3 regions of the Nocardioides sp. QY071 genome follow, and region 1 is predicted to be linked to each of the others. Evidence: predicted binding sites of a transcription regulator. Region 1 holds the regulator's gene; each other region holds the start of a gene.
What was found. Region 1 encodes LexA, which represses DNA repair genes until DNA is damaged. Its sites were predicted from a motif close to TCGAACANNTGTTCGA; they were not measured.

Region 1 (10,395 bases):
GGCAACAGGCGCCCGCTGGTCCGCGCCGCGCGCCACGACGGGTTCGTCCCGGTCAACCTCGAGCACCCCGACCAGCTCGCCGGTGCCGTCGACCGGATCCGGGAGCTGCGGACCGAGGCCGGCACCGTCGCGGCGCCGTACGACGTCGCGGTGGCGCTGCCCGCCTCGGCCGACCTGGCCGCCTTCGAGGCGGCAGGCGCGACCTGGTGGCTGGCCGACACCGACCCGCACGGGAACACCGTCGACGCGGTCCTCGGGGTGATCCGCGACGGCCCGTTCCGATGACCGCGGGCGAGCTGTGGAGGGGCGCGCAGGAACGTCGGCCCCACCCTCTAGGGTTCTCCGGTGACCACCACCGCTGCCGACCGGACCTCGCCGGTCCGCGACCTGCTCGCGACGGCGGTGGCCGCGCTCGGCGGCCAGGAGCGTGCGGGCCAGGTCGCCATGGCCGAGGCCGTCGCCGACGCGTTCGCCGACAGGGAGCACCTCCTCGTCCAGGCCGGCACCGGCACCGGCAAGTCCCTCGGCTACCTCGTCCCCGCTCTTCTCCACGACCAGCGGGTCGTGATCGCGACCGCCACACTCGCGCTGCAGCACCAGCTGGTCGAGCGCGACCTGCCGCGCCTGGTCAAGGCCGTCGGCACGGTTCCGGGCGTCGACGCGTCGTACGCCGTGCTCAAGGGGCGCTCCAACTACGCCTGCCTGCACCGCGTGCGCGAGGGCGCGCCCGACGACCAGGGCCAGCTGATCCAGGCCGAGGACGCCATGGGCGCGATGGGCCGCAAGGTCCTCGAGCTGCGCGAGTGGGCCGAGAAGGCCGCCGAGGACCGCAAGACCGGGGAGCGCGACGACGCGCCGCGCCACACGGACAAGGAGTGGCGCCAGGTCAGCGTCTCCGCGCGTGAGTGCCTCGGCGCCGCCAAGTGCCCGTTCGGCGAGGAGTGCTTCGCCGAGCGCGCCAAGGAGAAGGCGCAGAAGTCGCACCTCATCGTCACCAACCACTCGCTGCTCGCCATCGACGCCGTCGAGGGGATCCCGATGATCCCGGACTACGACGCCGTCGTGATCGACGAGGCCCACGAGCTCGCCGCCCGGGTCACCCAGGCCGCCACCGACGAGCTGTGGGCCGCCGAGGTCGAGCGCGCGGCACGGCGCAGCATCCGCCACGTCGAGGGGGAGGAGGCCGAGGACCTCGCCGACGCCGCCGACGCGCTGCGCGCCGCGGTCACCGACGCCCCGGCCGGTCGCTTCGAGCAGGTCCCCGAGGCGCTCGCCGACGCGCTGGTGCTGGTCCGCGACGCCGCCCGCGCCTGCGTGGGCGCCTTCCCGAAGGCGGAGTCCGGCAGCGAGCCCGACGCCGCGATGACCCAGGCCAAGGGCATGGTCCAGGAGGTCCTCACGACCGCCGAGCGGATGGCCGCCAACTCCGAGGCCGACGTGCTGTGGCGCACCGAGGGCACCGACCGGATCCCGCCGATCCTCTGCATCGCGCCGCTCCAGGTCTGGGCCCAGATGCGCGACAAGCTGCTCTCCGACAACACCGTCGTGCTCACCTCGGCGACCCTCATGCTCGGCGGCGACTTCGCGACGGTCGCCGGCTCGGTCGGCCTCAAGCCGTCCGAGCGGGTCGCGCCCGAGGCGCCGCGCCAGGAGTGGCCCGACGACGCCCAGCCGTGGCGCGGCCTCGACGTCGGCAGCCCGTTCGACTACGCCAAGCAGGGCATCCTGTACGTCGCCCGCCACCTGCCCCCGCCCGGCCGCGACGGCCTCGGGCCGGCCCAGCTCGACGAGATCACCGAGCTGGTCGACCAGGCCGACGGCCGCACCCTCGGGCTGTTCTCCAGCCGCCGGGCCGCGGAGGCCGCCGCCGAGCACGTCCGCAAGGCGCTGCCGCACCTGACCACCCTCGCCCAGGGAGAGGCACAGCTGCCCGAGCTGGCCCGCCAGTTCCTGGAGGACCCGCACACCTGCCTGTTCGGCACCCTCGGCCTGTGGCAGGGCCTCGACGTCCCCGGCGACACCTGCCAGCTGGTGATCATCGACCGGATCCCGTTCCCGCGGCCCGACGACCCGCTGATGAGCGCGCGGCAGAAGGCCGCCGACCAGGCGGGCGGCAACGGCTTCATGCAGGTCGCCGCGACCCACGCCGCGCTGCTGCTCGCGCAGGGCGCCGGGCGCCTGATCCGCACGACGAGCGACCGTGGCGTGGTCGCCGTACTCGATCCGCGGCTGGCGACCGCCCGCTACGGCTCGTTCCTCAAGGCCAGCCTGCCCCCGATGTGGCCCACGAACGACCCGAAGGTCGTGCGCCAGGCCCTGGGCCGCCTCAGCGGCCGGGCCTGACCCACGACCTTCGTGGTGTCAGCGGGGCGTCAGCGCGCGGTGGCGCTGACCTTCGCCGTCGCGTCCTTCTTGCCGGCGTTGGCGAAGGTGATCTCGATCCACTGCACCTTCTTGCCGAACTCGTAGCGCTTGGTCTTGTCGCCCTTGCGGTTGATCTTGACCATCTTGGTGAGCGGCGCCTGGCCCTTCTTCTTGATCGTGACCAGGACGTAGCCGCCCTTCTTGCGCTTGGGGCCGTCCACGTGGACGCGCAGGTGGGCCTTGCCACGGAACTTCGACTTGAAGCGGATGGTCCGCGAGGCGAGGTGCCGCAGCTCGACCGAGTCGGAGACCGAGCGCCGCGAGCCGGACAGCTTCACGCCGCGCCACAGCCTGGCCCGCGGGTAGGCCCCACCCTCGGCGTAGTTCAGCGCCGGGCGGCGGTTGGCCGCCGCGAACCAGCCGAACTGGGTGCGCAGGTCGGTGCCGCGCGCCGCTAGTGCGGCGTTGATCGCCTGCCGCGAGTTGGCCGGGCCGGCCGCCAGGTCCCAGATGTCGCGCACGATGGTCGGCATGCCGCCGGGGCCGTTGACGGCCGGGAAGTGCTCGCTGAGGTACTTGAAGAAGATCCACGCGCCGTAGGGAGCCAGGCCCTTGCGGTGGTCCAGCGGCTGCGCCGGCTGACCCAGGGGACCGCCCTTGAGGTACTGCAGGTTGTCGTTGATCGCCGGGTAGACCTCGTCCTCGGCCCAGGTCGCGGTCGCCTCGAGCAGCCAGGTGTCCTCGTTGACGTCATAGGCGAACTGGACGGCGTGGAAGTACTCGTGCGCCGCGGTCACCTGCAGGTTGCCGAGGGGGCCGGGCACCGGGCCGAACTCGGCGTAGTCGTTGTCGAGGACGCAGTACGCGGCCGCCGTCACGTGGCCCCCGACCCGCTGGTCGGTCGTGCAGTAGCCGTAGAGGCCGCGCTTGCCGAGGTCGGCGAGGTAGACGTCGAACTCGTTGCCGTCGCTGACCGGCGTGCGGTAGCCCGAGGCGACGTAGCGGCTCGCGACGTTCTTCATCACGTTGAGCACGGCCGCGGGGTAGTTGGGCGCGGGGGCGTCCGAGCCCGTGCTCGGCGAGTAGGCGCCCTGGACGTAGTGGACGCAGATGCCGCTGCCGCAGGTCGGCGCCGCCTCGGGCGCGGTGTAGCAGGGCAGCCCCGAGCCGTTGGTGCACTCGATGCCGCCGGAGCCCGGCGGCGGCCGGTAGCCGGTGCCGGGGCGGGCGAGCAGCCGCGCGGCGTCGTCCTGCAGGCTCGTCGGCAGGTCGTCGCGGGTGAGCGCGAGGTCGCGCAGCGCCATGGTCAGGTCGGCGCCGGTCGTGGCGTCGGTCGGCGCGGCGTTCGGGGCGGCCTCGACGATGTCCTGCACCGTCTCGAGCGCCTGCTCCGCGGTCGCTTGGGCGACGTCGTCGTCGATGTCGACCGGGACGGCGGCGCCCGGCGCAGCCGGATCAGCGGCCGGATCGGTGTCGTCCGCCCGTGCGGTGCCGCCGAGGACGGACACGGTGAGCAGGGCTGCGAGCAGCGCGGACAGCAGCCCGAGGAAGGGGAAGTGGCTGCGACGAGACATCAGGACCGGCCTTCGGAGATGGCGACAGGACATGCAGACCCTATGTCACCGCCCGGTCAGGCAAACCTCACACCCGCCGGAGAACCGCCGTCACCTTGCCGAGGATGGTCGCGTTGGTGCCGTCGATGGGCTCGAACGCGGGGTTGTGGGGGAGCAGCCAGACCTGGCCGCCCTTGCGCTGGAACGTCTTGACCGTGGCCTCGCCGTCGATCATGGCCGCCACGATCTCGCCGTTCTCAGCGGTGGGCTGCTGGCGGATCACGACGTAGTCGCCGTCGCAGATCGCGGCCTCGATCATCGACTCGCCGCTGACCTCGAGCAGGAACAGCTGTCCGTCGCCGACGAGCTGACGAGGCAGCGGGAAGACGTCCTCGACCCGCTCCTCGGCGAGGATCGGGCCACCGGCCGCGATCCGGCCCACGACCGGGACGTTGGCCGGCACCGGCGCGGCGTCGCCGATCCCGGTCTCGTCGTACGTCGTCTCCTCGGCGGTGCCCATCGCGCGTCGCGCCGCCATCACCTCGGGCAGGAACACCTCGAGGGCGCGGGGCCGGTTGGGGTCGCGCTTCAGGAAGCCCTTCTCCTCCAGGGTGCGCAGCTGGTGGGCGACGCTGGAGGTGCTGGTGAGGCCGACCGCCTGGCCGATCTCGCGCATGCTCGGCGGGTAGCCGCGCTTCTCGATGCTGTCCTTGATGTGGGCCAGGACCCGCTGCTGGCGCGGGGTCAGCCCGGTCGCGTCGGCCGGTCCGTCGGGCAGCTCAGTGACGCTGCTCGCCTTGCCGTCGCCCTTGCGCTGGGTGCCCTTGCGCTCAGCCATGGTCGCCCTCCAGATCAGATCGCGTGGTGTGGTCCGGATCGACCGGGCCCGTGTGACGACGCTAACCGAATCCGGCCCCCGGTTTCAAACATCTGTTCGAACCGCGTGTCGCGACACGCCGGTCGAACGAACTTTCGAACGGTGCTGGAAATCTTCGAACACCTGATCTAATCTCGTACACATGTTCGATCGAACGCCTGATCGAACACCTTCCGTCGGACCCCCTCGATACAACTGGGGCCGTCCACTTCCCCCGGAGGTCAATCCCATGAGCACCATCACCCTTGCGCCGCGTGTCGCCCCGGCTCGCGCCACCACGCGTCCCGCCACCCGCCCCGCCACCCGTCCGGCCACCCGTCCGGCCGCCCGCGGCCAGGTCCGGCTGACCCGACGCGGCCGCGCGGTCGTCTTCCTGCTTGCCCTGACCGCCGTCGTCCTCGCGGCGATCTGGCTGGCCGCCGGCTCGGCCGCAACCCGCCAGGACGGCGGCGCGCCGCAGGTCCAGCTCGTGACCGTCGGCCCCGGCGACACCCTGTGGGACATCGCCAGCGACGCCGCCGCGACCTCGGGCGACGACGTGCGCGACATGATGGAGACCATCCAGCAGCTCAACACGCTCGACGGCAGCATGGTCTACGTCGGCCAGGAGCTGCGCGTGCCGACGCACTAGTCGCACCACCAGACTTCTTCGCTGCCTCGACCCCAGCGGAGATGGGGCCTGTATTGGCCTGGGGAATGAGAAGGGCGGGATCCGACCGAACCGGATCCCGCCCTTCGCGCGTGCGTGAGTCGCGCGCTCAGCGAGCCGCGCGCTTGCCGCCCTTGGGCGTGGCGGGGTCGCGCTTGGGGCGCGGCTCGTGGTGGTGCGAGCTCATGCCGAGGGCGCGCGAGAGGCGGATGGCCAGCATGAAGGTGAGGAACAGGCAGAGCATGGCGCCCAGCGAGGCCACGGCCATGAACGCCCACGCGCTCGCCTTGCCGTCGTGGCGCGCGGTCGCGCCGAAGTCGATGGCGGCGACCACGAGGTACCCCCAGGCCACGATCGAGACGGTGCCGCCGGCGGCGATCAGCAACAGGGCGGGACGGAACTTCGCCTTCGCCCGATCGCCAGCCCGCTTGCCACCCGTCACGGCGGTCATTGTTGCTGATGGGTGGGTGGAATGCTCAGCCAACGCGCCCTCCACCGCTTCCGGGAGGTCCCGGCGGGCCGTCGGGCGGCCGCGAAACGCCGGTCCGGAAGTCCTCGTCCGGAGGCCTTTGTGGGCGGTGACCTGCGCAAACGTCGTCCGGGTCGACCCGCTCGCGAACTCGCGGCGACCCGCGCTTGCATCGCTGGTGGCCGAGGCGTACGGTTACCACTACATCTAGTAGTTACAACGATGTAGTTCTCCACATCTAGTCCACAGGGCGACCCATCGTCACCCACAGGACCGGAGCGGAAACGCACAGTTCGCCCCACCTTTTTCCACAGGCGGGGGAGTTGTCCACAGCTCGTAGCCTCGGGAGGAGGGGGACCCATGCACTGTCCGTATTGCAAGCACCACGACACCAAGGTCCTCGACTCCCGCGTCTCCGACGACGGCTGCTCGATCCGGCGCCGCCGGGTCTGCCAGTCGCCGAGCTGTGAGAAGCGGTTCACGACCGTCGAGGCCATGCAGCTGACCGTGCTCAAGCGCTCCGGCGCGACCGAGCCGTTCACCCGCCAGAAGGCCGTCGCCGGCGTCCGCAAGGCCTGCAAGGGTCGCCCGGTGGACGAGGACGACCTGGCCCGGCTGGGCCAGGAGGTCGAGGACCAGCTCCGGCTGGCCGGCAGTCCGGAGATCGCGGCCCACGAGGTGGGCCTGGCGATCCTCCCGCCGCTGCGTCGTCTCGACGAGGTCGCCTATCTCCGCTTCGCCTCCGTCTACCGCGGCTTCGACTCGGCCGCCGACTTCGAGAACGAGATCTCCCTGATGCGGGCCGAGCGCCAGCTGCAGTCCGAGGGAGCCCGGCCCGTCGCGACGGGCTGACCACAGACGCCCGGCAGGTAGTGGGGAAGCTGCCTGCCGGGCCACCCCCTCCCCTTTCCCGTTCGCACGTCCCGTTGTCCGCAGGAGCCCGCCGCTCCTGCCGCATTGCCGACGCCCCCGCTTGACACCCGCACCGCACGCCGACAGAGGAGACCAGGAGAGCCATGACCGAGACGGCCCGCAGCCAGACGCCCAGTGAGACGGCCCGCTACGCCAAGAACGGACTCAAGATCCAGCGGATCTTCAGCACCGAGGGCGTGCACCCGTACGACGAGATCACCTGGGAGCGGCGCGACGTCGTCCAGACCAACTGGAAGACCGGCGAGACCGTCTTCGAGCAGCTCGGGGTCGAGTTCCCCGACTTCTGGTCGCTCAACGCCTCCACGATCGTCACCACCAAGTACTTCCGCGGCGCCGTCGGCACGCCCGAGCGGGAGCGCGGCCTCAAGCAGCTCATCGACCGGGTCGTGTCGACGTACGTCAAGGCGGGGCGGGAGCACGGCTACTTCGCGAGCGCGGCGGACGCGGAGGTCTTCGAGCACGAGCTGACCTGGCTGCTGGCCAACCAGTACTTCTCCTTCAACTCCCCGGTCTGGTTCAACGTCGGCACGACCGCTCCCCAGCAGGTCTCGGCCTGCTTCATCCTCTCGGTCGACGACTCGATGGACTCGATCCTCAACTGGTACAAGGAGGAGGGCTTCATCTTCAAGGGCGGCTCCGGCGCCGGCCTGAACCTTTCCCGGATCCGCTCCTCCAAGGAGCTCCTCAGCAGCGGCGGCACCGCGTCCGGCCCGGTCTCCTTCATGCGCGGCGCCGACGCCTCGGCCGGCACCATCAAGTCGGGCGGCGCCACGCGCCGTGCGGCCAAGATGGTCGTGCTCGACGTCGACCACCCCGACATCGAGGAGTTCGTCGAGACCAAGTGGCGCGAGGAGGACAAGATCCGCGCCCTGCGCGACGCCGGCTACGACATGGACCTCGGCGGCAAGGACATCACCTCGGTCCAGTACCAGAACGCCAACAACTCGGTGCGCGTCAACGACGAGTTCATGCGTGCGGTCGAGAACGGTGGCGAGTTCGGCCTGCGCTCGCGGATGACCGGCGAGGTCATCGAGACCGTCGACGCGCGCAGCCTGTTCCGCAAGATCAGCGAGGCCGCCTGGGCCTGCGCCGACCCGGGCCTGCAGTACGACGACACGATCAACGACTGGCACACCAACCCCGAGACCGGCCGGATCACCGCGTCCAACCCGTGCTCGGAGTACATGTCGCTCGACAACTCCTCGTGCAACCTGGCCTCGCTCAACCTGCTCAAGTTCCTGCGCGAGGACGACACCTTCGACGCGGCGCTGTTCGCCCAGGCCGTCGAGCTGATCATCACCGCGATGGACATCTCGATCTGCTTCGCGGACTTCCCGACCGAGCCGATCGGCGAGACCACCCGCAACTACCGCCAGCTCGGCATCGGCTACGCCAACCTCGGCGCGCTGCTCATGGCGATGGGCCTCGGCTACGACTCCGAGGGCGGTCGCGCGATGGCGGCCACCGTCACCTCGCTGATGACCGGTACGTCGTACCGCCGCTCGGCCGAGCTCGCCGCGATCGTCGGCCCCTACAACGGCTACGCCCGCAACGCCGAGGCCCACCAGCGCGTGATGCGCAAGCACCAGGCCGCCAACGACGACGTGCGCACCCTGCACATCGCCGACGCCGAGGTCCACAAGCTGGCCACCGAGGAGTGGGCCAAGGTCGTCGAGCTCGGCAAGTCCAACGGCTTCCGCAACGCGCAGGCCTCGGTCCTCGCGCCCACCGGCACCATCGGCTTCATGATGGACTGCGACACCACCGGCATCGAGCCCGACTTCTCCCTGGTGAAGTTCAAGAAGCTCGTCGGCGGCGGCTCGCTGCAGATCGTCAACCAGACCATCCCGCGGGCGCTGAAGAAGCTCGGCTACGACGAGGAGAAGATCGAGGCGATCGTCGCCTACATCGGCGAGCACGGCCACGTCGTCGACGCCCCCGGCCTCAAGCCGGAGCACTACGAGGTCTTCGACACCGCCATGGGCGAGCGCGCGCTCAAGCCCATGGGCCACGTCCTGATGATGGCCGCCTGCCAGCCGTTCCTCTCGGGCGCCATCTCGAAGACGGTCAACCTGCCCGAGTCGGCCTCCATCGAGGACATCGAGCAGATCTACCTGGAGTCGTGGAAGCTCGGCCTCAAGGCCACCGCGATCTACCGCGACAACTGCAAGGTCGGCCAGCCCTTGGCCGACGGTGGCGGCAAGGCCAAGAAGGACGCCGCCGAGGCTGCCGAGGCCGACGCCAAGGTCGTGGAGAAGGTCGTCGAGAAGGTCGTCTACGCCCCGACCCGCAAGCGCCTCCCGAAGTCGCGCCAGGCCCGGACCACCTCCTTCACCGTCGCCGGCGCCGAGGGCTACATGACCTCGGGCGCCCACGACGACAACAGCCTCGGTGAGATCTTCCTCAAGCTCGGCAAGCAGGGCTCGACGCTCGCCGGCGTGATGGACGCCTTCTCGATCGCCGTCTCGATCGGCCTGCAGTACGGCGTCCCGCTCGAGACCTACGTCTCGAAGTTCACCAACCTGCGCTTCGAGCCCGCCGGCCTCACCGACGACCCCGACGTCCGCATGGCCCAGTCGATCATGGACTACGTCTTCCGCCGCCTGGCGCTGGACTACCTGTCCTTCGACGAGCGCTCCGCCCTCGGCATCTACTCCGCCGACGAGCGCCAGCGCCACCTCGAGACCGGCTCCTACGAGCCCGTCGAGGAGACCGGCAACGCCTCCGAGCTCGTCGAGACCGCCCCCGCCGCCAGGGGTGCCTCGGTCGTCGAGGCCGAGGTCGTCGAGGTCGAGGACCCCCTCGCCGGCGCCCCCGAGGTCAAGGTCGCCAAGACCACCGCCGAGCTCCTCGAGCAGATCACCGGCCACGCCGTCGACTCGCCGCTGTGCATGACGTGCGGCACGAAGATGCGTCCGGCTGGCTCCTGCTACGTGTGTGAGGGCTGCGGCAGCACCTCCGGCTGCAGCTGACGGCGAACGCCGGGTGAGCCTTCGGCTCCTCGGTTGACCTGCAGAAGGGCCCTCCCCGTCGGGGAGGGCCCTTCTGCGTGCAGTGCGCGCGTGGCAGAGTGCGGCGCATGGACACCTCCACGGACGGCGCCGTCGGGTCGGAGTCCGGTCTGTCAGACGACGCGTTCGCTCCCCGATGGGCGGACGACGACCGGCCGCGCATCCCGCGTGTGGCCGGAGAGCGCGAGGCGCTCGCGGCCTACCTGGACTACTACCGGGCGACGGTGGAGATGAAGTGTCGCGGCCTGGCGGCCGATCAGGCGCGGGCGAGGTCCATGCCGCCGTCGACGCTCTCGCTCCACGGTCTGGTCCGCCACCTCGCGGGATGCGAACGGTGGTGGTTCCAGCAGAACTTCGAGCGACGCGACGTACCGTTCCTGTTCTTCGCCGACGACAATCCCGACCTCGACTTCGACCTGCCCGCCGACGCTGACTTCGTCGCCGACCTGGCGACCTGGCGAGCCGAGTGCGCCGTCTCCCGCGAGATCGTCGCCGCTCACGATCTCGACGAGACCGCCCGACCGCTGGACTGGTACGAA
Region 2 (10,395 bases), 1.2 Mb from region 1:
GCGGATCGACCTCACCATCGCCAGCGACCGCAAGCGCTCGGACGGTGCGCTGCTGGTGGAGGACACGCTCCCCTACGCACTCGGCGGCCGGGCCCGGTTCGTGCTGCAGGGCCTCGGCGGCTCCTGGGAGCGCACGGTGTCCTACCCGGTGCGTTCCGACATCAGGGGCCGGTACGTCGTCGGGCCGGTCGTCGCCCGCCTGGCCGACCCGTTCGGCCTGGTCGAGCGGCGCCGCGCGATCGGCGGGACCGCCCAGCTGACGGTGACCCCGCGCGTCGTACCGCTCCCCTCGATCCCGTTGACCGGCGGCTGGCAGGGCGCCGGCGAGCACCGGCCTCAGGCGTTCGCATCCGGGTCGGCCGAGGACGTGAGCGTGCGTGAGTACCGCCGCGGCGACGACCTGCGCCGCGTGCACTGGCGCAGCTCCGCGCGCATCGGCGAGCTGATGGTGCGCCGCGAGGAGCAGCCGTGGGAGGCGCGCGCCACGGTGCTGCTCGACAACCGGCGCCTCGCCCACCGCGGCCAGGGCCCGGCGTCCAGCCTCGAGGCGGCGGTGATCGCGGCCGCGTCGCTGACCGTGCACCTCGAGCAGCACGGCTACACCGTCCAGCTCTGCACCGCCGACGGGACCGTGGGCTCCGACGGGGCCCTGGAGCACCTCGCCGTGCTGGAGATGACGCACCGCACCACCCTCGACGTGGCCTGGTCCGGCGAGCAGGCCCGCGGTGGCGTCGTGGTCGCCGTGCTCGGCGGCTTCCTCCCCGACGACAACGCGGCGCTGCGCCGGATCCGCCACGACGCGGGCGCCGCGCTGGCGCTCGTGCTCGACGTCGACCAGTGGTCCCCCGCCCGCGCGGGACTCGGCGCCGCCGCGGCGGCCGCCGTCACCTCGCTCGCCTGGCGTGCCACCTCGCTCGGCCCGCGCGACCACCTCGACGCGGCCTGGCGCGAGCTCGGCCGGGCCCCCGTGCGCGGAGGTGCGCGGGCATGACCAGTGCCAGCCCGACGATCACCAACCGACGCGGCCCGTTCGGCCCGGTCCTGCTGCTCGGCGTCGTCGCCGTGCTGACCACGTGGGCGGCGCTGACCGCGTGGCGCGGCTTCGTCGAGATGCCCGGCAGCTACCTGCGCCCCCTCGCCGTCCTCGCCGCGCTGCTCGCCCTGAGCGGTGCCGGACTGCGCTGGTCGGGCGCGCCCCGCTGGCTCACCACCCTGGTCCAGGTCGTGCTCGCCACGGTCTTCGTCACCCACCAGATCACCGGCTCGCTCCTGCCGGTCGGCGCCACCGCCACCGAGATCTGGCAGTCGCTGGAGGCCTCGGTGCGCACGGCCCGGCAGTACGCCGCGCCGATCGGCGACCGGGTCGCTCCGGTCTGGCCGCTGCTCGTCGTCGCCGGCGCCGTGGTCCTCGTCCTCGTCGAGACCCTGGCCTGCACGCTGCGCCGCGTCCCCGCCGCCGGCCTCGGCCTGCTCGCGGTCTACGCCCTGCCCAGCGGCGTGCTCGACGGCGGCCCGGACGCCCTCAGCTTCCTCGGCGCCGCGGGCGGCTTCCTCGTCCTGCTCCACCTCGAGTCGCGCGAGCACCTGCTGCGCTGGGGCCGCACCGTCGGCCCGCAGCAGGACTCGATGTGGCGCGGCAACCCGGTGCGCGAGGCGATGCGGGCCGGTGCCGGACGGATCGGGATCACCGCGACGGCGCTCGCCCTCGTCGTCCCCCTGCTCCTGCCGACGGTCGGCGTCAACGTGCTCGACCTCGGCACCGGCAAGGGCAACGGCGACATCCGGATCCGCAAGCCGATCGCCGACATGCGCCGCGACCTCGAGCGCGGCGAGGACGTGCCGCTCGTGCGGCTGCGCACCGACGACCCGTCGCCGTCGTACCTGCGGATCTCGGTGCTCAACCGCTACACCGGCGACGAGTGGAGCAGCGGCGACCGCGACGTGGCCCGCGACGACCGCGCCGACGGGTCGGTCCCCCTCCCCCGCGGGCTGTCCGAGGACGTACGGCGCACCACCTTCGACTACGACGCGACGGTCAGCGAGCAGCTCGACTCCACCTGGCTGCCCACGCAGTATCCGATCTCCGCCGTCGACGCCCCCGGCGACTGGCGCTACGACCCGTCCACGATGGACTTCCTCGCCGCTGACGACGGCCTCGACACCCGCGGCGTCAGCTACACGATGACCGGCGTCGCCCTGGACTTCGGCACCGACCGCTCGTTCTTCCGCGACTCGCGTACCGGCGACGTGTCCGAGGAGGTCCTCCACGTCCCCAGCACGGTGCCGCCGCTGGTGCGCAACCTGGCCCGCGACGTCACCTCCGGCGCGACCACCGACTACGAGCGCGCCCTGTTGCTGCAGCGGTGGTTCCGCCAGGACGGCGGGTTCACCTACGACCTGCAGAAGGCACCCAAGGGCACCGGCAACCAGACCCTCGAGGGATTCCTGGCCCGCAACGGCCGGGTGGGCTACTGCGAGCAGTTCGCCTCCGCGATGGCCGTGATGGCCCGCGTGCTCGGGATCCCCGCGCGGGTGGCCGTCGGCTTCCTGCAGCCCGACCAGACCGGTACCCACACGTGGGTCTACAGCAGCCACGACCTGCACGCCTGGCCCGAGCTCTACTTCGCCGGCTCGGGTTGGGTGCGCTTCGAGCCCACCCCGTCCGGGCGCGTCCAGGAGGTCCCCGCCTACACCCGGGTCCCCGTCGACGGCGGCAGCGACGACCCGCGCGGCGGGCCGACCAACGCCACGTCGGCCGGCCCCGGCGCCTCCGGCACCGCGGCACCGAGCGCCGGGCCCAACCGCCGCCCCGAGATCGACCGCGACCCCGGCACCGCCACCGGAGCCGACCAGGGCGGCCTTCCGCTGCCGGTGCTGATCGGCGGCGCGGTCGTGCTCGTGCTGCTGCTCGCCGGCATCGCCGCCCTCGGCGGCCCGACCGCGGTGCGGACCCGCGGGCGCCGTACCCGACTCGCGGGCTCGCCCGACGACGTGTGGCGCGAGGTCCGCGCCACCGCGATCGACCTGGGCCTGCCCTGGCCGGCCGGCCGGTCACCCCGCGAGTCCGGCGCCTTCCTGCTCGGCCACCTCGCCACCCCCACCGACCGCCCCGCCGAGCGCCCGCGCACCGGCCCCGAGGCAGCGCCCGAGGCCGCCGACGCCCTGGAGCGGCTGGTCCTCGCCGTCGAGCACGCCCGGTACGCGCGGCCCGGTGCGGTCGCCACGCTCGAGCGGACCTCGGTCGCCGAGGACGGTGCACTGGTCCTCGCGGCCCTGGAGGCCGGGGTCACGCCGCGGGCACGGCGGCGGGCGCGGTGGGTGCCGATGTCGGTCTGGCGGCGTTGACCGGCAGCTCCACGCGAGCGTCCGTCCCGGCGCCGCAGGCGCCGGGACGGACCCTGGACATGAAACAGCCCCCGGGTGAGCGGGGGCTGCGGATGAGGTCCTCGGAGTGTGTCGGCTCAGAAGCCGCCGCGGTCGCGACGGCGGCGCCAGCGGGCCTGGAGGTTGTCCATGAAGCCGGAGGACCGGCCGTGGCCCCGACCGTGACCGCGACCGTGGTGGCCGCGGCGACCGCCGTCGACGACACCGAAGCCGGACGGGTGCGCCGACACGTTCGGAGCGGCTGCTCCCCCGCGCTGGCCGCGGACCGAGCCGAGCAGGATGGTGGCGGAGGCGAGCATGATCAGGAAGCCGGCGACGCCGACGGGCCAGTAGCCGCTGACGGCTCCGCCCATCATCACGGCGATGCCGCCGGCGAAGACCACGCCGGCGAGGATGGCGCGGCGGCGGGCTGCCTGGCGGAGGGTCGTGCCCCGGAGGGTGGACGCGAACTTCGGGTCCTCCTCGCTGAGGGCGCGCTCCATCTGCTCCAGCAGTCGCAACTCCTCTTCCGAGAGTGGCACCGAATCCTCCGACACGTGTGAGGCGGTTCCCCGCCCGATGACTCTTCCTCCAAGTGTAGGCAGGCATCTCCAGCGGTGGTAGGCCGTCCCCCGAAATTGTGCGGTCGGCGTCCGGGGACGGTCCCGACGGGCCACCCGGTCACAGCAGGCTGGCCCGGCGCACGGCGGCGCTGCCGAAGCGGTCGACGGCCCGGTCGACGGCCCGGTCGGCGTCGGGCCAGCCGGGGTCGCGCTCGCCGAGGGCGAGCTGGCGGCTGTCGACGGGCCGGAGCCGGCGTAGGCCCTCGACCCGGACGCCGACCAGGCGGACCGCGAGCGGGCGCGGGCCGCGGGCCTCGAGGAGGCCGTCGAGGAGGGTGACCGCGACGGCGTACACCTCCTGGGTCACGTCGGTCGGCTCCGGCAGGGTGCGCGAGCGCTGGACGGTGGTGAAGTCGGAGAAGCGGACCGTGACCGTGACCGTGCGGCCGGTGCGTCCCGCGCCGCGCACCCGGGCGGCGACCCGGGCGGTCAGCCGGAGCAGCTCGCGACGCAGCTGCGCCCGGTCGCGTACGTCGACCGCCAGCGTGTGCTGCGAGCCCATGCTCCCCTCGGGCTCGCCCTCACCGAAGCCGAAGACCCCGGCACCGCCCGGCACCAGCTCGGTGCGGTCGCTCCCCCACACCAGGGCGTGCAGGTGCCCGCCGAGGTGACGCCCGAGCATCCGCCGGAGCAGGTCGACCTCGATCGCGGCGACGTCGCCGACCGTGATCAGCCCGAGACGGTGCAGGCGCTGACGGGTGGCCTCGCCGACGCCGTAGAGCACGCCCACGTCGAGCGGGTGGACCTCGGCGACGAACCGGTCGGGCGGGATCACCCGGACGCCGTCGGGCTTGGCCTGGCGGCTCGCCAGCTTGGCGACCGAGATGGAGGCCGCGATGCCGACCGAGCAGGTGATGCCGTGCTCGGCGCGGATCCGGGAGCGCAGCCGCTCGGCGATCGCCTCCGGCGGCCCGAACAGCCGGACCGCACCGCGCACGTCGAGGAACGCCTCGTCGAGCGAGGTGACCTCGACCAGCGGAGTGACGGTGCGGAAGGTCTCCATGATCGCCTTCGACACCGGGGTCAGCAGACCGAAGTCGGGCGGCATGGTGACCGCGTCGGGGCACAGCCGGGCGGCCTCGGTGCCGGACATGCCGGAGCGGATGCCGTAGCGGCGGGCCGGGTAGTTGGCGGACAGCACGACCCCGCGGTGCCCGCCGCCCACGACCACCGGGACGTCGTGGAGCTCGGGCCGGTCGCGGATCATCACCGACGCGTAGAACGCGTCCATGTCGACGTGCAGGATCGGGCAGGTGACGCTCACGGCCCGCTCCCGGGCCGTGTGCGACCGGGCTCAGGAGGCGGCGTTCGCCAGGACGTGGAGCTGGGTGGCCAGCGGGAGGTACTCCGGGCGCTGGGCCACCGCGCGCTCCAGGTCGACGAGGGCAGCGGCGGCGCCGGGCTCCTGGTCGACGAGGGCCGCGGGGACCAGGTCGGCGAAGACCCGGACGGCGTGGACGGACACCGCGCCGAAGCCGTGACCGGCGAGCAGGTCGCGTACCTCCTCGACGGTGAACCGGCGACCCGTGCGGGTGTCGACGGGCTGCTGGTCGTCGAGCAGGTCGCGGGCCTGCTGGAAGTGACCCGCCATCGCGCGGGTGATGACAGCGGCGTGCCGCTGGCCGACGACGAGGCTGAGCAGGCCGCCGGGCCGCAGCACCTCGGCGATCCGCTCCAGCGCGAGCGACGGGTCGACCACCTCGAGGACGCCGTGGCACAGCACCACGTCGGCGCTGCCGGCCCCGACGACCTCGACGAGGTCGGCGACGTCGCCCTGCAGCCCGGAGACCTCGAGGTCGACCTCGCGCGCCCGGCGGGCCAGCGCCGCCAGGGCGTCGGGACTGGGGTCGACCACCCGGACCCGGTGGCCCGACTCCGCGAGCCGCACGGCGAAGCCGCCGGTGCCGCCGCCGAGGTCGACGACGTCGCGGGGTCCGCCCGCGAGCGCGGACTCGAGGGCGTCCCACACGACCGCGGTGCGGACCGATCCACGCTGCTCGCGAGAGGCCATGTGCCGAACACTAGTGGTCACCTCAGGATGGCTCGGACAGGCACTCCGTCAGCCGACGGCCAGGCCCGCGAGCTGCTCGCCGAGCGGGACGTGCGGGGTGAGGCCGAGCGCCTGCTCGATGAGGGCGAGGAAGCGGTCGGCGTCGCGGACCAGGTCGTCGGCCTCGCGCTCGGTCGCGGCCCGGGACGACCCGGCCTCGGCCGCCGCGCGCTTGGAGGCGCCCGCGGCGAAGAAGGACGCCCACTCCGCGAGCTCGGGCGCGACCTCGGCGAGAAGCACCCAGGCATTGCGCTGAGCGCGCCGGCGGCCGGCCTCGGGGCGGGCCCGGGCGGCCAGCAGGGCGGCGGCGGCGCGCAGCGCGGCGACGTGGGCGCAGGCATAGCGGGTGGCCACGTCGCGGGCCGCGACCGCCTCGCTCAGCGATTCTGCCGACCGGATCAGGTAGTTGTGGGTGGTCGCCGGCAGGGCGTGCGGGCTGACCGTGAGAGGGGCGGACTGCTGGGCCACGGCGACTTCTCCTCCAGATCTGTTCGAACAGGTGTTCGAATGATCCGACGGTACACCGCAGGTCCGACACTGCTCAAGAGGCAGCGCCGGAGACGGGATGGGCGACCGGGCTCGGCGACCGGGCTCAGCGGCTCGCGAGCCGCACGTACTCCCGGCTCTGCGGGTGCCACAGGAACACCAGGGTCACCGCGCTGATCACGGCGGCGGCGATCGCCATGCCGTCGACCATGGTCGGCGGGTCGGTGCGCACGGTCGCGACCGCGACCACGATCACGCCGGCGACGATCGCGGCCAGCGAGTGACGGGCCCAGTTGTAGCCGACCCGGAAGAGTGCGATGAGCGTGAGGGACAACACGGCCGTGACGCCGTAGAGGACCAGGATCACCGGGACGAACTCCACCGGCTGGACAGTGCTGTCGCCGACCTGCATGGGCGACCAGACGCTGCCGAGGTCCTCGCGCTGGGTGACCACGAGGACGCACACCAGCAACCCGGCCGCGACCAGGGACCACAGCAGCCAGCACGCGATCACGACCGCGGGCGGCCGGGCCGTCACCTCGCCGGGCTGCTCGCCCGGCCGCTCGACCTCCTGAGCGGCCTGCTGCTCGGCGTCGGTCTCGGGCATGGTTCCTCCAGTCCGTGGTGGGGTCGTGCTCGGTAGGGTCACCCCCATGTCGGCCGAGCATCCCTCGATCACCCGGTTCCGCGACGAGCACCAGCGCCGGGGCGGAACCGGCCAGATCGTCATTCTGCCCGACTCGGTCCACACCGCCGCACTGGCCGCCGAGGCCCTGGGGTGCGAGGTGGGGGCGATCGCCAACAGTCTGCTCTTCGATGCCGGCGGCACGCCGGTCCTCATCCTCACCTCCGGCGCCCACCGGGTCGACACCGACCTCGTGCAGGCCGCGATCGGCGGACCGGCGCTGCGGCGCGCGAAGCCCGACTTCGTCCGCCAGCACACCGGACAGGTGATCGGCGGGGTCTCCCCCATCGGCCACCCGGTCCCGGTGCCGACGTACCTCGACCCCTGGCTGCAGCGCCACGAGGTCGTCTGGGCCGCCGCGGGCCACCCGGCGGCGGTCTTCTCGACGACGTACGACGAGCTGCTCGCGCTGACCGGCGCCGAGCCCCTCGACGTGGCCAAGGACTGAGGGCCCACCGGTGGCACGCGTCGTCGTCGTCGGCGGCGGTCTCGGCGGGATGGCCGCGGCCGCCCGGCTGGCCAAGCTCGGCCACGAGGTCGCGCTGCTGGAGGCGTCCGGCCGGCTCGGTGGCGCGCTCGCGCCGGTCGAGCGGGACGGGTACCGGTGGGACGCCGGTCCGACCAGCACGCTGCTGCCCGCCGCCCTGCGCGACCTGTTCCGCAAGTCCGGTCGGCCGCTGGAGAAGGAGCTGGGGTCCGACCTCGAGCCGCTGCCGGTGCTGCGCGAGCACCGGTTCGCGGACCGCACCTCGGTGCTGCTGCCCGGCGGCTCGAGGGCCGACCAGATCGCGGCGTTCGACGCGCTGGGGCACGGACTCGGGGAGAAGTGGGCGACCCACGTCGACGTCTACGGACCGGTGTGGGACGTGCTGCGCCGCCACTACGTCGAGGTCCCGTGGGACCCGCGCACGAAGGGCGCGGTCCCCAAGGAGCTGGACTCGATGTTCGACATCCGCGAGACCCTCCACAAGCGGCTGCGTCACGCGTTCCGCGACGAGCGGCTGGCGCTGGTCGCCGGCCATGCCGCGGTCGCCGAGGGGCACGACCTGCGCAACGTGCCGTCCTGGGTGGGCGTCACCGCCTACCTCGAGCAGTGCTTCGGCGGCTGGCGGGTGCCCGGCGGCATGGGCCGGATCGTCGACCTGCTCACCGCGCGCCTGGAGACCCGTGGCGTGCGGGTCCGCACCGGGCTCGAGGTCGAGGACCTGGTCCTGCGGGAGGGGCGCGTGGTCGCCGTACGAACCGCGGAGGGCGAGGCCGACGCCGACGCCGTCGTGGTCGCGATCGACCCGCGCCGGCTGCCCGTGCTGGCGCCGCACGTCGAGCGGACCATGCCCGCGATCCCGCCGGTCGTCAGCCATGTCGGGCTCGCCGGCGACGTCCCCGACCTGCCGCACGAGCTGGTCATCCACGAGGAGCCGCTGCTGACCGTGCGTCCCGGCGGGCATGCTCCCGACGGCGGCACCGCCTGGACGATCCACGGCCGCGGCAAGATCGCCGAGGACCTCCTCGACGCCCTCGCCCGCCACAAGCTCGACGTGCGCGAGAACGTCGTGACCCGTGTCGACCTGTCGCCGCGCGACCAGGTCGAGCAGTGGCGCGGCTCGCCGATGGGCGTGCTGTGGCAGGGCCGCGGCACCGTCCGTCGCCGGATCGGTCCCGGCACCCCCGTGCCCGGTGTGTACGCCGCCGGCGCCCACACCGCTCCCGGCGCGGGCGTGCCGTTCGTCACCCAGTCGGCCGCGCTGGTCGCCCAGCTGATCGGCCCGGCCTGATCACGCGTGTTCAGACCGTGATCAGACCGTGATCTGCAGCGCCTCGAAGATCTCGAGCGTCGCCTTGGACCGGTTCAGCGTGTAGAAGTGCAGTCCCGGCGCGCCCCCGGCGAGCAGCTCGTCGCACAGCTCGGCGGCGATCCGGATGCCCTCGGCCCGTACGGCGGCCGGGTCGCCGTCGTACGCGCTGATCCGCTCGACCACGTCCTCGGGGACGCTGGTGCCGATCAGCTCGCCCTGGCGGCGGATCGCGGCCAGGTTCAGGATCGGCATGATGCCCGGCAGGATCGGGATGTCGACCCCGCGCGCGCGGACGCGCTCGACCAGGGAGAAGTAGTCGGAGGCGCGGAAGAACATCTGGGTGACCGCGAACTCGGCGCCGGCCCGCGCCTTGGCGACGAGGACGTCGGCGTCGGCGTCGAGCGAGTCCGCCGAGGGGTGGCCCTCGGGGAAGGCGGCGATGCCGACCCGGAAGTCACCGCGCGAGCGGGCCAGCTCGACCAGCTCGACGGCGTAGTTGAGGCCGCCCTCGGTCGGGGTCCAGTCGGCGCGCGGGCCCTCCTGCGGGTCGCCGCGCAGCGCCATCACGTGACTGACGCCCTCGGCGACGTAGGAGTCGAGGATGCCCTCGAGCTCGGCGCGGGTGTGGCCGACACAGGTCAGGTGGGCCATCGGGACCATCGAGGTCTCGCGCGCGATCCGGCCGGTGATGGCGACGGTCTTGTCACGGGTGCTGCCGCCGGCGCCGTACGTCACGGACACGAAGGTCGGGCGGTAGGGCTCGAGCGCCCGGATCGCGTCCCAGAGCTGCGCCTCACCCGCCTCGTCCTTGGGAGGGAAGAACTCGAAGGAGAACGAATGGCCGCCCTCTCGGATGATCTCGCCGAGGGAGCGCCCAGCACCGGTGGTCATGGGCCGCAGTGTAGGTGCGCGGAGCGCGCCGGGGCCGGGCATCTCGCCGATCTCCACAGTCACTAGGCTCACATCCGTGACACAGCAGGCGTGGGACCCGACCCCCTTCCGGACCGAGGTCCAGGCCACCCTGGACGCCTTCCTCGCCGACCAGGCGACCCGGCTCGCACCGCTCGGCGGGGACGCCGCGCGACTGCTGTCGGAGGCGCGCGTCACGGTGTCGGGCGGCAAGCGGTTCCGTGCCGCGTTCTGCCACTGGGGCTACGCGGCGCTGGCCGGCGACCCCACCGGCGCCGACGCGGACGCCGTACGACGTGCCGCCGCCGCCCTCGAGCTGCTCCACGCGAGCGCGCTGGTCCACGACGACCTGATGGACGCCTCCGACACCCGCCGCGGGCGCTCGGCCACCCATCGCACGTTCGAGCGCGCGCACCGGGCCGACGGCTGGCGCGGCGACCCGGAGCAGTACGGCGCCGCGGCGGCGATCCTGCTCGGCGACCT
Region 3 (10,395 bases), 1.7 Mb from region 1:
CCGCCGATGTCGAGGACGGCGAGCTGGTGGCGGCGCACGCCGTTGACCGTGTTGAAGTTGCCGACCAGGACCAGCCTGCTGTTGGCCGGGTCGGTCGCGATCTTCTGGACGTTGGTGATGCCGCCGTTGTGAACGCCGGCGATCACGCCGGTGTAGTAGGGATCGCGGGCTCCGGTGGTGGCATTGAGCGTGCCGAGAGCGGCGCTCGGCCGACCCTGCAGGTGCGTGAACTTCCCAGCCACCCACAGTCGGTTGCCGGTGACCGAGAGGTCGCGCACCTGGCCGTTGATGGTGCCCGGCTGGAAGGTCGCGATCCGGGTGCCCGTGGCGACGTCTGCCTCGTAGAGCCGGCTGACCGAGACGCTCGCGCCGCCGGACCTCACGCTCGTGAAGGCGCCGCCGACGTAGACCGACGTCCCGTCGGCCGCCGGTGCGAGTGTGTAGACGCGGTCGTTGGGGTTGGGGACGAAGGAGGTGGACACCTGTCCCGTGAACGCGTTGAAGGCGAACAGGTTCACCCGCGCGATGTCGGTCGAGCTGCCCGCGTTGCGGACCCGGGTGAACGTGCCACCGACCAGCACCATGTCACCGACCCGGGCCATCGCGTAGACGGCGCCGTCCATGACGTGCGGGGTGAAGGCGACCGGGTCGGCGTCGACGATCCGACCTGTCTGCGGTGCCGCGTTGCCGGTGTCGGCGGCGCGGGCAGCGGGTGCGATCGGCCCCGTCAGGTAGGTGATGACGACGATCCCCACGGCAAGCAGCAGGGTGGTCGTCCTGCGAGCGGTCCCAGTTCCCATCGGACGTTCTTCCTCTCGACTCTCAGTAGGCGCCTCGGCCGCCGAGGACGGCTCCGGCAGTGCGGAGCAGGATCCGGACGTCCAGCAGCAGCGACCAGTTGTCGACGTACTGCTGGTCCAAGCGCACCGTCTCTTCCCACGAGAGGTCGGAGCGGCCGGAGACCTGCCACAGACCGGTGATCCCGGGACGTACGACCAGCCGGTGCCGGACGTCGGGGAGGTACGCCGCCACCTCGGCCGGCAGCGCCGGGCGCGGCCCGACGAGCGACATCTGGCCGAGCACCACGTTGATCAGCTGTGGGAGCTCGTCGAGCGACGTACGACGCAACCACCGGCCTACGCGGGTGATCCGCGGGTCCCGGTGGATCTTGAACAGGGGGCCGCTGGCCTCGTTGAGCTCGACCAGGTCGGGCGCCGCTGTCGCGGCGTCGCAGCCCATGGTGCGCAGCTTCCACATCGTGAAGGGCGCGTCGTTCCGGCCGATCCGGGTCTGCCTGAAGAAGGCGGGGCCGGGTGAGTCGAGCCGGATCGCCAGTGCCAGCGCCAGCAGGACGGGCGACAGCACGAGCAGGGCGAGCGCGGCGACGGCCCGGTCGAGCACGTGCTTCACGATGTGGGAGGGGCCCAGGCGACGGGGCGCGCCGAGGTGGAGCAGCGGCAGCTGCTCGCCCAGGTCGAGCCGGGTGCGCCCGGCCGGGGAGGTGAGCAACCCGGTCCACACGAAGATCGCGACGCCGTCGTCCTCCAGGCTCCAGCACAGGCGTTGCAGGTCGGCGGCGGGGACGTTCGGGTCCGGCGCGAGGATCACTGCGTCGGCGCTGGTGTCCCGGGCGGTCCCGGCGCAGGTGGCGAGGTCGCCCGCCCCGACCACGTCGAAGCGGTGGGTCAGCGACGTCCCGAGCCGCTCGAGCAGGCGGGGCAGGGTGTCCGGGGTGCCGGCGACGACGACGCGGTGGCTCACGCCGCTGAGCCGGACGCCGCTGCGGGCCGCGACGGCCATCGCCCCGCGGGCGACCGCGCCGAGTCCCGCGCTGGTCAGGCAGACCACGGCGACGATGCCGGCGGACAGGGGGTAGCCGACCAGGTCGGCGACCAGCAGGGCGCCGGTCGGCAGCACCAGCGCGGCCACTACGACCCGGCGGCAGCGGGCGCCGAGGTGCCCGGGCAGCTGGTAGTCGCCCGTGGCGCACACCGCGACCACCCACATCGGAACGAACAGGAAGGCCGGACCTACGCGGGAGATCGCGTCGGGAACCAGGCTCGCGACGAGGACGACGACCAGCGCGGCCACCGCGTCGGCAGCGGCGAGCAGGCGCCCGGCGCGGTGCAGCGGGGCCGTCGCCCGGGACACCCCGTGCTCGGTCGTCACCACCGCCGTCGTGCGGGTACCCAGGACAGTCATCGGTGCACGAGGTCCTCGACCAGCGCCTCGAAGCGGGCGAGCGTGGGGGAGACCCGGTGCTCCGTCGGGACGTGGTGACCGGTCAGCACCGCGAGCGAGAGCCGGGTCGCGAGCTCGTCCTCGTCGTACGCCGTCACGACCAGGCCGGTCCGCGAGACGAAGCGCGCGAACCGCTGCTGGTGGTCGTCGACGTGCTCACCCTGGTACGGGTCACGCGGTACGACGACGGGAAGGTGCCCGTGCTCGCGGGCATCCATGATCGAGCCGGGCCCGCCGTGGGTCACCACCGCGTCAGCCCGGTCGAGCAGGTCGGCCATCGCGCCCGGGCCGAGGAGGGACGTGCCTGTCAGTCCGTCGGGCAGTGCTGTCGAGCCGTGCTGCACGTGGAAGCGGAACATCCGCTGCTCGGCCAGGCTGCCGACCCAGCGCAGCAAACGGTCGAACGGGTGGTGGTCGGTGCCGAGGAAGACCGCGACCAGCGGCGGCTGGTCGGGCGTCACCACAGCTCTCCGACCAGGACCGAGGAGCGGTAGAGGTGCTGCTGCTCGGGCCACTGCACGAGGAACAGGTCGGTGGCCGGCCGGCACAGCTTGCCGGTCAGCGTGCGGGTCTCGACCCGGTCGTAGACCTCGAGGTAGATCGACGACGTCTGCCGCCGGTGGCGCAGCCAGAAGTAGGGCACGGCCACCGCGGCACCGGTGGAGACCACCACGTCGGGGCCGAAGTCGTCGAGCACGTGGTGCGCCTGGACGGAGTTGCGCGCGAGGTTGACCAGGTTGCGGGTCGTCGGGTGGTGCGCCCAGGTCACGCTCTCGCCCTCGAGCTTCGCGACGGCGTCGGCGGTGTCGAAGGTGACCCAGTGCCGGTCGTGCTTCTCCCACCACGGGCGCAGGCACATCAGCTGGGCGAGATGACCTCCTGAGGAGGAGACGAGAAGCACCCGCATGACGCACTCCCGGAGCTTGGTGGCTGACGGCGATGCCCCGACCTTAGGGAGGTGCCGAGGGGCTGACATGCCCCAAATACGGCATGTCTGGGGCTTCGCTCGGTCGGCGTCAGGCGGCGTAGTCGTCGGCGAGGACGATCGCCTGCTGGGCGTGCGCCTGGTACTCGGCCTGGGTGATGGGTCGGGTGCCGCCGCCGGTGACGAGGCGGTAGAGGCCGTGGGGTGTGCCCCAGATCCACTTGTCGGGTCCGAGCTGCAGCACCGTGTAGCCGGGCACGTGGGTCTTGGCTCGGTGGTGGTGCCGGGTGAGTGGGGTGTCGTTGTGATCACCGGTCTGGCCGGGTGGTCCGTGCTTGTCGTAGGCGACGGTGTGGTCGTGGTCCGGTTGCCGGCCGTTGCGCGTGAAGAGGCTGGTGGCGTGGGGGAACACGTCTCCGACGGTGCGTAGCTGGGTGCGGTGCTTGACGTCGGTGGGGTGTTCGTAGCCGTTGACCGACCGTCCGGTGTGGAGGTCGATGACGGGCTGCACTCTGATGGTCGCGTGGCGACCCAGGAGGTCGCTCACCTGGGTGAGGAGTCGTGGGCCGAGGCTCTCGACGCGGGCGAGGGGTCCGAGGGCGCCGGTGTCGTCGAGCGCGACGTGCACGACGATCTCCGCGGACCGGCGGGGGTCTCGTGACGGTTGCTGCGCAACCTCCTCGACCTCCGAGGTGCCCGGGGTGTCGTCGATGCCGTTCAGGAACGCGAGCACGGCGGCCGGGTCGGCGAGCATCGCGAACGCCTCGGCCCGCCAGTGATCCATGCCCAGCGGCTCGGCACCCTCAGGCACGTCGGCGTGCTCGGCCAGAGCGGCAGCGAGGTCCTCGACCGCTTCCTGGTGGGCCAGGGCATCGGCCTCGTCGAGCCGCGCGAACACCGTCCCCACACCAGCCTGATCGCTGTCCTCGCCGACCTGGGCCCCGGGACGGGGCTTGGGGTACCAGACACCCTTCTGGTTCTGGTTCTCCTTGACCCGCGCGGCGTGGGCGACCGGGTCGGCCTCGATCACCTTGGCCTCCGCGATGGCGAGGATCCGCGACGGCGCCTGGTCCAACGCGGCAGCGACAGCCTCGTCGACGATCCGGATCTGGTTGCGGTCGAGGGTGCGGGACATCCGTGCGACCCGCCGCACCACCCACACCTCGCACCGTCCCTCGCGGATCCCGGCCCAGGTCTGCGGGAGGCGGTGGCGCAGGTCGAACGCGTCGGCCAGGGCGCCACGGGTCGCGAGCACGTGCTCGTGCCGGGCGATCGCCATCTCCACCAGTGCGAGGTCGGCGACCTCCGGAGTCCCGTCCCCACCCAGGGTGATGAGCCGCGGACCGCCGTACCGGACCAGTACCGCACCGGGCTCGGCCTGCGGGTCACCCGAGTGCAGGTCGGCCCAGGCGAGCAGCAGCTCCAGCTTGCGGACCTCGAGAAGCCTGGCCTCCCGGACACTGTCCTCGGCCGCGTGGAGCAGCTGCTCCGGCGTGGCATCCGAGAGGTCCGAGATCATGCGCCGATTCTATCGCACATATGTTCGAATAACGAGGCCCGTCGCGGACTTTCCCCTTGTTTCTACGGGGTTTTCGACCACGCGCGAACTCTGACCCGACCGCCGAACCCGGCCATCTCCCGACCGTCCTCGTTGCGGCCTTTCGGAACGCAACCGGCTACGCACCCGAAGGCCCGCGGACAGTTCGCGCAAACGGCCCAGGTGGTTTCGAGGCTCGTCGCTGGCGCTCCTCGCACCTCGACCATCGGACGAGGTCGGTTGCGGTGGTCTCGTGACGGTCGCTGCGCGACCTCCTCGACCTCCAGGCGTGGACCGTCGCCCGACCGCGGAACCCAGTCACCACCCGACCCTCCTCGTCGCTGTCTTTCGGAACGCAACCACTGACGCAACCGAAGCCCACGGACAGTTCACACGAATAGCCCAGGTGGTTTCGAGACTCGTCGCTGGCGCTCCTCGCACGTCAACCACCGCGAGACCCTCAGCCCTGCGGCGGGTGCCAGCCGACCTTGTACGCCGCACCGACGGCGGCGAGCTGGGAGCTCATCTCCAGCTTGGCCAGGATCGACTTCACCTGGGTGCGGACGGTGGCCTCGGACACCACGCTGGTGCGGGCGATCTCGCGGACCGGTGCGCCGCGCATGAGGGCGCCGAGCACCTCCATCTCGCGCCGGGTCAGCCGGTCGAGCCGGGTCCGGATGTCGCGGACCTCGTCGCGGTCGTGAAGGGCGATCTCGATCAGGGAGCCGCGTTCCTGGGCGTTCATCAGGGGCAGGCCGTCGCGGGCCCGGCGGACCGTGGCGACGACCTCGTGCAGCGGACAGGTCTTCACGAGCACCGCCTTGGCGCCGCGGCGCAGGCACTCGCCGCGGCGGGCGCTCTCACCGCTGCCGGTCACCACGACGACGGCGATCCCGGCGGCGGCCAGCGGCGTGATCAGCCGCATGCCGTCGCCGACGCGTCCCAGGTCGAGGTCGAGCAGGATCACCCGGGGCGCGCTGCGCAGGGCGGTCGCGAGCACGGTGGCCAGGGTGGTGTGCTCGTCGGTCAGGTCGATCCGGCGTACGCCGTACCCCTCGGCCTCGAGGGTCAGCGAGACCGACTCCGCGAACAGCGCGTGGTCGTCGATGATAGTGATCCGCATGGGGCGCGGGCGTCCGGTCGACATGGCCGTCAGCCCGCTGCCAGGGCCGTCGGGACAGACGGCTCCGGAGGTACGGCGGGCCGGACGTGCGGCGTCCGCGCGAGGTCCGCGTCGGTGTCGGCGCTGCGCAGGGTGACCACGAAGGTCGCGCCGCCGAGCGTGGCGGCTGCCGGGTCGTGGTGGAGCGAGCCGCCGAGCTCGAGCATCAGCCGGTGGGCGCGTTGCAGGCCGATGCCCTGCCCGGTCGAGCCGGTGCCGCGCGCTCCCCACTGGAACAGCCGCTCCTCGAGGCCGGGCTCGAGGCCGGGGCCGCGGTCGCACACGCGGATCTCGACGTGCTCCCCGACCCGTCGCGAGGAGATGGTCGTGGCGTGTCCGTGGGCATGACGGTGGGCGTTGGTGAGCAGCACGTTGAGGACCTCCGCGAGGGTGTCGTGACGGGCGAGCACGCGGTGCCCGTCGGGATGCCAGTGCACCCGGTGGCCGAGCGCCTCCTGGGCGATGACGAGCGGTTCGACGACGTGGTCGACCGCGAGTGCGGCGAGCTGGTCGGGACCGTCGTCGGTACAGGTCCGGCCGAGGCGGGCCGCCTCGACGTCGACCATGTGCTTGAGCGCCAGGCGACGCGGTCCCGGCGGCAGCTGGTCGCTGGCGAGCAGGTGGACGCCGGCGACGATGCCGGCCGTGGCGGCGCGCATCTCGTGGACCACCTCGCGATCGTGCTGGACGGTCGCCTCCGCCTCGGCGGCCCGCAGCACCAGGCTGGCCTCCCGGGTGGTGTGCTCGCGCAGCGAGGAGACGAGCATGCCGATCGCGGTGGTGGCGACCAGGGAGGCGCACAGCACCACGCCCGCCATCGCCACCGGGGGCGGCGAGGTGGCCTCGGTGAGCGTCGCCCAGACCCGGGCCGCGAAGATCACGAAGATGCCGCATGCGATGCGCTGTGCGGCCCAGGCCGGCAGCGCCGAGCGCAGCAGGCGCAGGGCGACCAGCACGGTGACGACGGCGATCGCCGCGAGCACCAGCTGGTCCTGCCACCGGTGGACCGACAGGAACGGCGACGGGTCGGTGAGGATCAGGCCCAACCGCGCGGCCAGCACGCCGAGGCCCAGCAGCAGCCCGCCGAGCATCGGGTTCAGCCGCGGCGGGCGCTGGTCGCGAGCACCGACGGAGAAGACGCCGTACAGGACGACGACCGTCACCAGGTGCCCGGCGGTGAGCCGGTAGCTGTGGCCGCCGTGCGCGGCATCGCCGAGCGACATCACCACGAGCGGCAGGTCCTGGACGGCCACCAGCGTGATCGCCGTCGCCATCCTGGCCTTGACCAGGCTCTGCCCGATGCTCACGTCGAAGGTGAGGACCAGGGCACTGGCGATCAGGACCAGGTCCGCCAGGACCATGCACAGGTGCCCGGCGGCGGCCAGGGACTGGGCGGACGGTGCCTCGAGAAGCAGGACGCCGTACGGGTGGAGCATCAGACACGCGAGGAGCAGGGCCCACCACAGGGGCGCGCGGTCAGCAGCTCTCAGGGAGGGGAGAGACGACCGACCAGTGACCGCCCGAGAGAGCGCCCTGCGTGAGCGCCGGGACTGACGGTCCGGGTGCGGACTCGTCATGCTGGCGATTATGCGCGGGTCTCCGGTCCGTCGTCGAGGAAGGCCTCAACGTACCCAATTTTTGGCCGATCGGTCGGGCGTGTTGGTACGGCGTCACCATCCTCAGGGTGTCGACACGGTCACGGAGCGGGTGGTCGTGGTCGCCACTCCCCAGCCGTCGGTCACGGTCAGCTCCACGGTGTAGCTGCCGGCCGCCGGGAAGGTGTGGGACGCCGAGCTCGTCGTCGAGTTGGCGGTGCCGTCGCCCCAGACCCAGCGGTAGGTGATCGTGTCGCCCGTGTCGGGGTCGCTCGAGCCGACGGCCGAGAAGTTGCAGACCAGGCCCGAGCAGGCCGGCGGGTTGAGCACGGCGACCGGCGCCCGGTTGCCGGGCGGGATGGCGATCGTGACGGTCTGCGTCGCCGTGCCGGTGTCGCCCCACTCGTCCTTCGCGGTGAGCGTGACCGTGTAGGTCCCGGCCGCCGTGTAGGTGCGGGTCGGGAGCGGGCCACTGCCGCTGCCGTTGCCGAAGTTCCACGCGTACGTCAGCGTCGCGGCGTTCTCGTCCGTCGAGCCGCGCGCGTCGAAGGTGCACACGTTGTTGGTGCAGCTGACGGTGAAGCTCGCCACCGGCGGGTTGTTCGGCGGGTGGGTGACCGTCGCGTGCCGCTCGTAGACCGCACTGATGAAGTTGTGCTGGTCGATCGCCCGCACCTGCACGGTGTAGTCACCGGCCGGGATCACCGGTGTGGTGTAGGAGAAGTTCGAGCCGGGCGTTCCGGGGCTGTTCAGGAACGCCGTGCGCCAGCTCGCGGTCGTGCTGGTGAAGGTGCCCGACGAGCTCATGTACTGCCCGGCCGAGTTCACGATCCCGACCTGCACCTGCTGCATCGCCTGGTCGTCCTCGGCGCGCCCGCTCACGAAGATCTTGCCGTCCGGGAACACGGTGCCCTCGGTCGGGCTGAGCAGGTCCTCGGTCAGCACCGGGGGCTGGTCACCGGGGTAGATCGGGTAGCGAGACGTCGCTCCGCTGGTCGACGGGTCCTGCTGACCCGCACTGTCCCAGGCGTACGCCGTCACGTTCCAGTCGCCCTGGGTGGGCAGCGCCCGGTTCAGCGACCAGGTCGTGCTCGTCGCGCCGGGACTGGCCAGGGTGGCGTCCAGGTAGGCGAGCGAGGCGGACATGGTGCCGTCCGGCTGGAGGTAGCGGCTGGTGTCGGCGTCGCGGAGCGACACGGCGACGCGGGCGACGCCCTTGTCGTCGGTGGCGGAGCCGGTGAGGTTCAGCAGCAGCACCTGCTGGCCGGTGATCGTGCCGGTCGGGGTGATGGTCGCATTGGGTGGGCTGTCGCCGGGGATCGTGGCGTTGAGCGTCAACCGGCCCTGGTTGGCCGAGGACGTCGAGAGCCCGATGTTGTCGTCGGCGCTGACGGTGAAGGTATAGGTGCCGGGACTGAGGCTGAAGGGCGTCGTGTAGCTCCAGTTGTAGCTCGCCTGGTTGATGTTGACCGGCGAGATCCGGTACGAGCCCGCGATCACATTGGTGCCCCACGAGCCGTCGGCGGCGAGCCGCTCACCGGTCGAGGTGTTGCGCAGCGTCACCCACACCTGGTGCAACGACTGGTCGTCGGTCGCCGAGCCGGCGAAGGTGATCGGGCTGCCGGGAGTCACCGTCACCGGCTGGACCGTCGTCGGCGGCACCATCGGGACCGGTTGCGTGATCGACACCGCGGGTGCCTGTCCGTTGGCCGTGACGATCCAGCGCCGGTCGGCGGTGTCGAGCGAGGACTGGCCGCCCGTGTCGGAGGAGCGGGCCTGGCCCCACCACTCGTCCTCGAAGGGCACGGTCACCTCGTAGGACCAGGTCGTGGTCGTCGCGCCGACGACGTCGGGCGTGATCTGGAAGGAGTTGTAGGTGAAGGACACCGTGCCGTCGTCCTGCAGGTAGCGGTTCTGGGTGTCGCGCAGGGTCAGGCTCACCCCGTTGACGCCGATGTCGTCGGACGCGCTGCCGGTGATGGTGAAGGTCGTCTGGGCCTGCGGGCTCGACGGTCCGGTGATGCTCGTCGTCGGTGGTGCGTCGGACGTCCCGAAGGTCTCGTACTTCTTCGACGCCTTGGTGTTGTCGCCCGTGCCGTTGCCGGCCACCGCGCGAGCCCGGACGAGCAGCTCGCGGTTGTTGGTCATCGTGACCGGGAGCCGCCAGGTGCGGGTCGGCCCGGTGCCCGGGTCGAGCGTCGCGTTGAAGGTGTTGAGCGTCGTGGTGCCCCACGTGGTGAGGTCGTCGTTGAGGTAGCGGTTGGAGTTGCGGTCCTGGATCTCGACCTCGACCCGGTTGATGCCGGTGGCGGCGGTCGCCGTGCCGGTGATCTCGTACGGCGTGTTCACGGGCTCGATCCGGCCCTCGATGGGAGCGGTGATCGTGGTCTGGGTGCCGTTCTGGGCCGGCACGCTGTTGAAGTCGAGGAAGGCGATCCGGCCGACGTTGTAGCCGCCCTTGGTGTTGCCGTCACCGCCCACGAACAGGCCGCGCGGCGTCGCCTCGAGGTGCTTGTCGCCCTCGTTGGAGTTGGACGACACGAACCACTCCAGGGCGTGACCGTCCACCGGGTCGAGCGCCGCGAGGTGGGCGCGCTTGACCACCGCGTCGCCCAGGGCGTACGCCGACAGCCCCTGGCCGGTGCCGTAGCCGACGTCGTCGAGACCGGGCCAGGGCAGCGGTGCGGTCGCCGACTCGGACCACTGGAAGTGGCCGCCGACGTAGATGCCGGCCTCGGTGATCGCCACCGAGTACGTCGAGTCGAACTGGCGTGTGATCCAGACCGGCTGCGCGTCCGGGTCCTCGTCGAGGTTGAACCGGACCACCGTGTCGTTGATCGGCGGTCGGTCGCCGCCGGAGCCGCTGGTGACGATGAAGTAGGAGTCGTCGGGCGAGATGTCGCCGCCGTAGGCGCGCTGGATGCCACCCACGAAC

Region 2: QI633_RS15550 (SAV_6107 family HEPN domain-containing protein) is a predicted target of LexA. The motif match lies at 6,528-6,543, and genes of this name have one in related genera.
Region 3: QI633_RS02815 (DUF222 domain-containing protein) is a predicted target of LexA. The motif match lies at 4,698-4,713, and genes of this name have one in related genera.

Annotation. Positions count from the first base shown of each region.
Region 1 covers NZ_CP124681.1:4,449,153-4,459,547, reverse strand. The annotation lists gene QI633_RS21495 (LLM class flavin-dependent oxidoreductase) at 1-285, shown strand, start outside; gene QI633_RS21490 (ATP-dependent DNA helicase) at 445-2,343, shown strand; gene QI633_RS21485 (MXAN_6640 family putative metalloprotease) at 2,373-3,938, opposite strand; gene lexA (transcriptional repressor LexA) at 4,006-4,755, opposite strand; gene QI633_RS21475 (LysM peptidoglycan-binding domain-containing protein) at 5,024-5,425, shown strand; gene QI633_RS21470 (hypothetical protein) at 5,553-5,885, opposite strand; gene nrdR (transcriptional regulator NrdR) at 6,273-6,764, shown strand; gene QI633_RS21460 (vitamin B12-dependent ribonucleotide reductase) at 6,929-9,817, shown strand; gene QI633_RS21455 (DinB family protein) at 9,925-10,395, shown strand, end outside.
Region 2 covers NZ_CP124681.1:3,217,800-3,228,194, forward strand. The annotation lists gene QI633_RS15525 (DUF58 domain-containing protein) at 1-991, shown strand, start outside; gene QI633_RS15530 (DUF3488 and transglutaminase-like domain-containing protein) at 988-3,345, shown strand; gene QI633_RS15535 (DUF3040 domain-containing protein) at 3,462-3,905, opposite strand; gene dinB (DNA polymerase IV) at 4,045-5,250, opposite strand; gene QI633_RS15545 (methyltransferase domain-containing protein) at 5,281-5,997, opposite strand; gene QI633_RS15550 (SAV_6107 family HEPN domain-containing protein) at 6,046-6,504, opposite strand; gene QI633_RS15555 (hypothetical protein) at 6,629-7,129, opposite strand; gene QI633_RS15560 (YbaK/EbsC family protein) at 7,176-7,655, shown strand; gene QI633_RS15565 (FAD-dependent oxidoreductase) at 7,666-8,982, shown strand; gene metF (methylenetetrahydrofolate reductase [NAD(P)H]) at 9,004-9,894, opposite strand; gene QI633_RS15575 (polyprenyl synthetase family protein) at 9,971-10,395, shown strand, end outside.
Region 3 covers NZ_CP124681.1:589,355-599,749, forward strand. The annotation lists gene QI633_RS02795 (hypothetical protein) at 1-800, opposite strand, end outside; gene QI633_RS02800 (sugar transferase) at 823-2,202, opposite strand; gene QI633_RS02805 (glycosyltransferase) at 2,199-2,702, opposite strand; gene QI633_RS02810 (UDP-N-acetylglucosamine--LPS N-acetylglucosamine transferase) at 2,699-3,148, opposite strand; gene QI633_RS02815 (DUF222 domain-containing protein) at 3,258-4,685, opposite strand; gene QI633_RS02820 (response regulator) at 5,164-5,826, opposite strand; gene QI633_RS02825 (HAMP domain-containing sensor histidine kinase) at 5,856-7,301, opposite strand; gene QI633_RS02830 (PKD domain-containing protein) at 7,545-10,395, opposite strand, start outside.